DNA from 2 places in the Streptomyces sp. 4F14 genome. Region 1 is predicted to be linked to the other one. Evidence: riboswitches for the same ligand, from Rfam matches in the RefSeq annotation. Region 1 holds a riboswitch; the other holds the start of a gene.

Evidence for each region. A riboswitch is a leader RNA that binds a small molecule or an ion and turns the genes downstream of it on or off. The one in region 1 is predicted to bind glycine.
Region 2: it holds a riboswitch for glycine, as region 1 does, so the genes downstream of both, gcvP (aminomethyl-transferring glycine dehydrogenase) here and gcvT (glycine cleavage system aminomethyltransferase GcvT) in region 1, are expected to answer to the same signal.

The regions. Positions count from the first base shown of each region.
Region 1 covers NZ_JBLRVY010000005.1:458,907-463,313, reverse strand. The annotation lists gene ACLZOT_RS11365 (enhanced serine sensitivity protein SseB C-terminal domain-containing protein) at 1-83, opposite strand, end outside; gene ACLZOT_RS11360 (enhanced serine sensitivity protein SseB) at 244-1,023, opposite strand; gene ACLZOT_RS11355 (AAA family ATPase) at 1,080-1,739, opposite strand; glycine riboswitch at 1,926-2,026, shown strand; gene gcvT (glycine cleavage system aminomethyltransferase GcvT) at 2,197-3,312, shown strand; gene gcvH (glycine cleavage system protein GcvH) at 3,414-3,794, shown strand; gene glyA (serine hydroxymethyltransferase) at 3,807-4,407, shown strand, end outside.
Region 2 covers NZ_JBLRVY010000023.1:8,549-12,955, reverse strand. The annotation lists gene gcvP (aminomethyl-transferring glycine dehydrogenase) at 1-1,982, opposite strand, end outside; glycine riboswitch at 2,157-2,251, opposite strand; gene ACLZOT_RS32960 (PRC-barrel domain-containing protein) at 2,439-2,813, shown strand; gene ACLZOT_RS32955 (DNA polymerase IV) at 2,810-4,147, opposite strand; gene ACLZOT_RS32950 (MerR family transcriptional regulator) at 4,206-4,407, opposite strand, start outside.

The DNA.
Region 1 (4,407 bases):
TCGTAGGCGTCGTAGCGGCCAGGCGTGACCTGGCGCAGCATGTGCTCGACCTGGCCGGCCGCAGCGGTGCCGCTCACGCTCACGCTCACGTTCTTACCGCCCCTTCGTGAGTTGGCCTGGGTTGTCCGGTGCCCGGCGTTGTCGTCAAGCTTAAGCGCCTATTGGGGGTTCGCCGACTGGGTGTTTGGCGGGTGCGGCGCCGTCGTGGTTGATCGCGCAGTTCCCCGCGCCCCTGAGGGACGTTCAGCTGGCCCGCGTGTAGAAGGGGCGGACGTTCAGCTTCAGCCACTCCCCTACCGGGTCCTGTGCCGCGTCCAGCAGGATCAGGTTCACTCCCCACGGCACCGGTGACCTGCCCAGTGCCCTGCCCAGGGCGTCCAAAGGGCGTTCGCCGAACTCGCCTTCCCAGTGGGTCAGTTCGACTCCTACGAACATCACCGGGTCCGCTGTTTCTATTGCTGCCAGGCAGCGGCGGGCCGTGAGGACCACGCCCGTTGCCTCGAACTCCTTGGACGCCTCCGTGAGGAAGTCCATCGGGTCGTCCTGCCAGTTGGGCTCGAAGAGGCGGACCCGGGCGCCTGAAGCCGTGCCGTCGAGGGGGGTACGGCCTGCGCGGCAGAGGTCGGCGACCGCTTGCGGGGGGAGGGGGACGCCTACGACGCCGTCGGGGTTGAGGGCGATGCCCACCTGTGGGGGGAGGCCGCGCGCGAACTCGACCGCCGGGGCGATCGTGTACGACATGTGGGCGCCGGTGACCTGGCGGAACTGTTCCTCGGAGGTGAAGACCGGGACGTACACCTGGCCGGCGATGTCGACCGTGGGGAGGTCGAGGGGGCCGGTGCGGGGGCCGCCGCCGTTGGGGAGGGGTATCCAGACGAAGCTGCGCGCGAGGACCTCGACGATGCGGGCTCCTGCGGAGGGCACGCCCAGGGAGGCGGAGAGCACCTCCTCCAGCTCGTTCCCCGGCCAGCCGCCGTGGGAGTGGGGGTGTGCGGGGGCCGGGAAGTCGGTCGGGAAGTCCATCGCTGTCTACCGCCTGCTGGGAACCGCTGTCTGAAGAGGAGAAGCTTAGACGGGGGTCAGCCTCGCGTGAACGCGATCCTCCTCAACACGTCCACCGCCTGCCGGTCCAGCAGGACCGCCGCCCCGCAGCCGTCCGGGAGCGACCCCTTCTCCACCGACCTGATCAGGCGGGACGCGGCATGGCGGTGGCGCAGGAAGGCGTAGCGGGAGACCCCCCGCCCGCGTTCGCGCTGGCCCTCCAGGGCCGTGTCCGCGGGGACGTCCAGGAGGACGAGGTGGAGGGTGCCGCCGCGGCGGCGGGACGCGCGGGCGAGCCAGGAACGGACCCAGGACTGGGTGCCGCAGTCGTGGACCACGACGCCCTCCCCGGAGCGCAGGGAGCGCCACAGGCCCGCGTAGTGCGCGAGGCGGACCAGAGGGCGGTAGACGGCGTACGGCAGCCAGGACGGCGTACGGGCGTCCCAGCGGTCGCGGGTGTCCTGGGAGTCGATCCGGGTGCCGTGGACCGCGCGGCGCATCAGCGTGGACTTGCCGCTGCCGGGCAGGCCGGTGACGACGACGAGGTCGCGGGGGCCGAAGAGGAGGGCGTGCGGGCTGTGGCCGGCGCGGTCGCGCAGGTCGCGGACGACAGGGGTGGGGTGCCCGGCGCGGCTCTCCCGCGCGGGTGCCGCCGGCTGCGCGGGCAGCGCCGTCGCGTACGCCGTTGTCCTGTTCACCGTTGATCGTCCTCCCCTTGGAGCAGTCCCGTCAGTTACGGGTCTCCCCATAGACAGTAAAGAGAAGGTAATGGAATCTGTCTCGCGATTTGGTGCGCTTCCTGCCACAGCCCCGTTACAGATGTGACCTGCCGCGCGGCGGGGTCGGCGTGCGATGATGGCCGCGCCAACTGCATACCGGCCGTTCGAATCCGCGCGGGAGAGTTCCCAGCCTTGTGTGTCGCTGGGGCGCCGAAGGAGCAAGTCCCTCCCTTGAATCTCTCAGGCACCGTTACCGCGTGGGCGAGGCACATCTGAAAAGCGGGCCGCCTCCGGTGGCCCCACCCAAGGTGCAAGCCGTGTTCCCCGCGAGGGTCACGGCGAACCTCTCAGGTTCCGATGACAGATGGGGAGGATCTTCCTGTTCCTGGACGGGAAGCCCTTTGCCCACCCGTCGCACCTGGGAGACGAACGCCCGATGACCAGCAGTTCCGCCACCCCGCGCCGTACCGCGCTCGACGCCGTGCACCGTTCGCTCGGCGCGACGATGACCGACTTCGCCGGCTGGGACATGCCGCTGCGCTACGGCTCGGAGCGCGAGGAGCACACCGCCGTCCGCACCCGCGCGGGCCTCTTCGACCTCTCGCACATGGGCGAGATCACCGTCACCGGCCCGCAGGCCGCCGCCCTGCTGAACTTCGCCCTGGTCGGCGACCTCGCGGCGGTCAAGGTCGGCCGGGCCCGCTACACGATGATCTGCCGGGCCGACGGCGGCATCCTCGACGACCTGATCGTCTACCGGCTCGCGGAGACCGAGTTCATGGTCGTCGCCAACGCCTCGAACGCGCAGGTCGTGCTGGACGCGCTGACCGAACGGGCCGCCGGGTTCGACGCTCTCGTGCGCGACGACCGGGACGCGTACGCGCTGATCGCCGTGCAGGGGCCGGAGGCCGCGGGGATCGTCGGGGCGCTGACGGATGCCGATCTCGTAGGTCTGAAGTACTACGCCGGGCTGCCGGGGACGGTCGCCGGGGTGCCGGCGCTGATCGCGCGCACCGGGTACACCGGCGAGGACGGCTTCGAGCTGTTCGTGGCGCCCTCGGACGCGGTCGCGCTCTGGGAGGCGCTGGCCGCCTCCACGGGTGTCGTGCCCTGCGGTCTGTCCTGCCGGGACACCCTGCGCCTCGAAGCGGGCATGCCCCTGTACGGGCACGAGCTGTCGACGTCCCTGACGCCCTTCGACGCCGGGCTCGGGCGGGTCGTGAAGTTCGGCAAGGACGGTGACTTCGTGGGGCGCGAGGCCCTCGCCGAGGCCGCCGCGCTCGCCGAGCGCGAGCCGCCCCGGGTGCTCGTCGGGCTGATCGCCGCCGGGAAGCGCGTGCCGCGCGCCGGGTACGGCGTCGTCGCGGGCGGCGCGGTCATCGGCGAGGTCACCTCGGGCGCCCCCTCCCCCACGCTGGGCAGGCCGATCGCGATGGCGTACGTCGACGCGGCGCACGCGGCGCCGGGGACGGCCGGGGTCGGCGTCGACATCCGGGGGAGCCACGAGGCGTACGAGGTCGTGGCTCTGCCGTTCTACCAGCGCGAGAAGTGACGCTTCCCGGCGTCACGGGTCTTCCGGGTCTTTTGGGGCCCGTCCGTCTGCCGTAGTCCCCCATTCACCAGCACTCCCCCGCGTACAGGAGAATTCAGGCCATGAGCAACCCCCAGAACCTGCGGTACAGCAAGGAACACGAGTGGATCTCGGCCGCCGAGAACGGCGTCTCGACGGTCGGGATCACCGAGCACGCGGCGAACGCCCTCGGTGACGTCGTCTTCGTCCAGCTCCCGACGGTCGGCGACACCGTCACCGCGGGCGAGTCCTGCGGCGAACTGGAGTCGACCAAGTCGGTGAGCGAGCTGTACGCGCCGGTGAACGGTGAGATCACCGAGGTCAACCCGGACGTCACGGAGGACCCGTCGCTGGTCAACTCCGAGCCGTTCGAGGGGGGTTGGCTCTTCAAGGTGCGCGTCTCCGACGAGCCCGGCGAGCTGCTGTCCGCCGACGAGTACACCGCCTACACCACCGCCGGCTGAGGAGTCGTACCGATGTCTGTCCTGAACACGTCCCTGCACGAGCTGGACCCGGAGATCGCCGCCGCCGTCGACGCGGAGCTGGGGCGGCAGCAGTCGACCCTGGAGATGATCGCCTCGGAGAACTTCGCTCCGCTGGCCGTCATGGAGGCCCAGGGGTCCGTCCTGACGAACAAGTACGCCGAGGGGTACCCGGGGCGGCGCTACTACGGCGGGTGCGAGCACGTCGACGTCGCCGAGCAGATCGCCATCGACCGGGTGAAGGAGCTGTTCGGGGCGGAGTACGCGAACGTCCAGCCGCACTCGGGCGCTTCCGCGAACCAGGCCGCTCTCTTCGCGCTGGCCCAGCCCGGGGACACGATCCTCGGTCTCGACCTCGCGCACGGGGGGCACCTCACGCACGGGATGCGGCTCAACTTCTCCGGCAAGCAGTTCAACGTCGTCGCCTATCACGTGTCCCCCGACACCGGGCTCGTCGACATGGCGGAGCTGGAGCGGCTCGCGCTGGAGCACCGGCCCAAGGTGATCATCGCCGGGTGGTCCGCCTACCCGCGTGAGCTGGACTTCGCCGAGTTCCGGCGGATCGCCGACGCGGTCGAGGCGTACCTGTGGGTCG
Region 2 (4,407 bases), on a different contig from region 1:
AACACCCCATGGGTGGACGGATAAGTAATCATCAGCACCGCGAGCTCGTCCCGGTACTGCCCGATCTTCCCCCGCAGATCCTCGACGTCGACCTCCCCGTCCCCGGAGGTCTTCACGACGACGACCTTCATCCCGGCCATCACCGCACTCGCCGCGTTGGTCCCGTGCGCGGACGACGGAATGAGACACACGGTCCGCTGAACATCCCCGTTGGCCCGGTGATAGGCCCGTACGGCGAGCAGCCCCGCCAACTCCCCCTGGGACCCGGCGTTGGGCTGGAGGGACACCTTGTCGTACCCGGTGACCTCGGCGAGCCGCTCCTCCAGCTCCCGGATGAGCGTGAGGTACCCCCCAGCCTGCTCGACCGGCGCGAAGGGATGCATCTGCCCGAACTCGGGCCAGGTCACCGGCTCCATCTCGGTCGTCGCGTTGAGCTTCATCGTGCACGACCCGAGCGGGATCATCCCCCGGTCGAGCGCGTAGTCGCGATCGGCGAGCTTGCGCAGGTACCGCAGCATGGCGGTCTCGGACCGGTGCTGGTGGAACACGGGGTGGGCGAGGATCTCGTCCCGCCGCAACACCCCGTCGCTCAGCCCCTCTTCGGCGACGGCGTCGAGCGCCTCCACATCCCCGGAGACCCCGAACGCCCCCCACACGACGGCGAGTTGTTCCCGCGTGGTGGTCTCGTCGCAGGCGACGGACACATGGTCGGCGTCGACGAGCCGCAGGTTCACCCCACCGTCCCGCGCGGCCTCCACGACCCGAGCCGCACCCCCGGGCACCCGGACCAACACCGTGTCGAAATAGGCCCGGTGGACGACCTCGACGCCCCCGCCCCGCAGCCCTTCGGCCAGGACGGTGGCGTACCGATGCGTCTTCCAGGCGATCTGCCGCAGCCCGTCCGGCCCGTGGTAGACGGCGTACATCCCGGCCATGACGGCGAGCAGCACCTGCGCCGTACAGATGTTGCTGGTCGCCTTCTCGCGGCGGATGTGCTGCTCACGCGTCTGGAGCGCGAGCCGGTAGGCCCGGTTGCCGTCCGCGTCGACGGACACGCCGACGAGCCGCCCGGGCAGGCTCCGCGCGAACTTCTCGTGCACGGCCATGTATCCGGCGTGCGGCCCCCCGAACCCCATCGGCACCCCGAACCGCTGCGTGGTCCCGACGGCGATGTCCGCCCCCAGCTCCCCGGGCGACGTCAGCAGGGTCAGCGCCAGCAGATCGGCGGCGACGGTGACGAGCGCCCCCACGGCGTGCGCCTGCTCGACGAGCGGCTTGATGTCGCGGACGACGCCGGAGGCGCCCGGGTACTGGACCAGCACCCCGTTGATCTCCCGCCCGGCGAGGTCGGCCGGGATCCCGTCGCCGAGGTCGGCGACGACGACCTCGACCCCGGTCGGCTCGGCCCGTGTCCGGATCACGGCGATGGTCTGCGGGAGGGCGTCCGCGTCGACGAGGAAGAGGCCCTTCTTGTTCTTGCCCATCCGCAGCGACAGCGCCATCGCCTCGGCGGCGGCCGTCCCCTCGTCGAGCAGCGAGGCCCCGGAGGTCGGCAGCCCGGTCAGCTCGGCCACCATGGTCTGGAAGTTGAGGAGCGCTTCGAGGCGCCCTTGGGAGATCTCCGGCTGGTAGGGCGTGTACGCCGTGTACCAGGCGGGGTTCTCCATCACGTTCCGCAGGATGACGGGCGGCGTGAACGTCCCGTGGTACCCGAGCCCGATCATCGACCCGAGCACCTGGTTGCGGCCGGCCAGCTCCCGCAGCTCCGAAAGCACCTCGGCCTCGGTCCGCGCACCCGGCAGGTCCAGCGCGGCGACGTTCTTGATCGCGTCCGGTACGGCGGCGGCGGTCAGCTCGTCCAGCGAGCCGTATCCGACCTGCGCGAGCATCTTGTCCTGGGCCTCGCGGTCGGGCCCGATATGGCGCTGTTCGAAGGGGATGCCCTGTTCGAGGACGCGGAGCGGGGTGCGGGGAGCGGTCATGAGGGGGCCTCCTGGCCGAAGCGACCTTCGGGGGCACCACGGCAACGGGGTGCCCGAACGGCCTCCCCCTCTGTCATCTCGACCTGAGAGCTTCACCGGCCGCCCGAGGGCACCCGGCTTTCACCGTCGGTGAGAGCGGACGCCGTCGACACCCGCCCTGCTTTCCAGAGTGACCTCGCCCGTGCGGTACGTGAGCCTGAGAGATTCCGGGGAGGAGTTGCTCCTTCGGCGCCTCCGAACGCTCCGGAGGACTCTCCCGCACAGGGTCGACAGCCACTTTCACCCTACCAGCGAGGTCAACGCCCCAACCCTCGAGTGGCCCCCGGCCGAGAAGTGCTCTTTCGTAGTCCTTACGACGACACGACGACTTACACCGACACGACGGCTTCCGACGCCCTTGCGACGATTCATCACACCTACGGCGGCTTCGGCCGGCCCGCGACCAGTGGAGGGCCCGTGCAGACCGACATCGATCCGCGCAACCTGATCGGCCGCAAGGCGTACGACCGCAACGGCGCGAAGATCGGCACGATCGACGAGGTCTACCTCGACGACGCGACCGGCGTCCCGGAGTGGGCGGCGATAAGGACGGGCCTGTTCACCCGCGACGCCTTCGTCCCCCTGGAGACCAGCGAACTCGTCGAGGGCACCCTCCAGGTCCCCTACGACCGCGCCCTGATCAAGGACGCCCCCGACTTCGGCGTGGGCCGCCACCTCTCCCCCGCCCAGGAGCTCCAGCTCTACCACCACTACGGCATGGACACGGTCGCCCCCACCCCACCGGAGGACCGCGACTTCGGAAAGATCGCCGGCGACGACACCACCCCCTAGCCCCCGGGCACCAGCGGCAACGCCTCCGCCTCCTCCAGCTCGGGATCGTCGACCCGGAACGTCCGCACCCGCCCCGGCACCGCGTCCCTGGGCGTCTCGAACCGCACGGTCACCCGCCCCACCCCGCTCCCCTGCACCCACCCCTGCCCGAACCCGGCGTGCCGCACGTCCTGCCCCGGCCGCCACCGGTGCTCGACGGGCACCGCCTCGGCCACCGCCACCACGGGCGCCTGCGGCACCTCCTCCTCGTCCCGGACCTCCTCCGCTGCCTGCGCAAACAGGTCCTCCTGGGTGAAGTCGGCGAGCCCCGACACCCCGACCCCGAGCAGCCGCACCCCGCCGGTGGTGTCCACGGACTCCAGCAGCCGCGCGGCTGCCTCCCGGACGACCGCCGGATCGTCGGTGGGCCCGCGCAGCGTCTCGGACCGGGTCAGCGTCGAGAAGTCGTACCGCCGCACCTTCAGCACGATGGTCCGCCCCGACAGCCGGGCCTCCCGCAGCCGCTGCACGCAGCGGTCCGCGAGCCGCCGCACCTCGAAGCCGACCCGCAGCCGGTCGTGGATGTCGACGTCGTACGTGTCCTCCACGGACACCGACTTGGTCTCCCGCTCGGCGACCACGGGCCGGTCGTCGCGCGCGAGCGCCATCGCGTACAGCCCCTGGCCGTGCGCCTTGCCGAGCAGCCGGACGAGTTCGTCCTCGCCGGCCTCGGCGATCTCGTCGACGGTGGTGATCCCGGCCCGGCGCAGATGGTCGCCGGTGGCCGGCCCGACCCCGGGCAGCGTCCGCACCGGCATCGGCCCGAGCAGCGCCCGCTCGGTGCCCGGCTCGATCAGTACGAGGCCGTCCGGCTTGGCCCGCTCGGAGGCGATCTTCGCGAGCATCTTCGACGCGGCGAGCCCCACCGACCCCGTGAGGCCCGTGACGGCCCGTATGTCCGCCCGCAGCCTGCTGCCCGTCTCCCGGGCCGACGCGCTGTCCCAGGCCGCCCCCTCGGCCTCCAGGTCCACGAACGCCTCATCCAGGCTGAGCGGCTCCACCAGCGGCGACAGCGCCCGCAGCAGCCCCATCACCTGCTCGCTGACCGCCCGGTACACCCCGAACCGCGGAACCAGATACGCCGCGTTGGGCGCGAGCCTGCGCGCCTGCGCCATCGGCATCGCCGAGTGCACCCCGAACACCCGGGCCTCGTACGACGCGGTCGCCACCACCCCGCGCGGCCCGAGCCCGCCGACGACGACCGCCTTCCCGCGCAGGCTCGGCTTGGCCGCCTGCTCCACCGAGGCGTAGAAGGCGTCCATGTCGAGGTGCAGGACCGTCGGCGCGTCTCTCACGTCTCCGATGCTGCACCACGCCACTGACATCGCCCCGAACACACGCCCGAGAGCGCCGTCAGACCGCCTTGTGCCGCCGCCGCGCCAGCTCGTCCGAGGGGTTGTGCCCGACCAGGGTCTCGCCGGTGTCGACCCGCTCGCCGTGCAGCTCGGACAGCGCGCCCTCCACGTCCCGCCAGACCACGCCGACGGCGATCCCGAAGACGCCCTGACCGCCCTGGAGCAGCGCGTGGACCTCGTCCGGCGAGGTGCACTCGTAC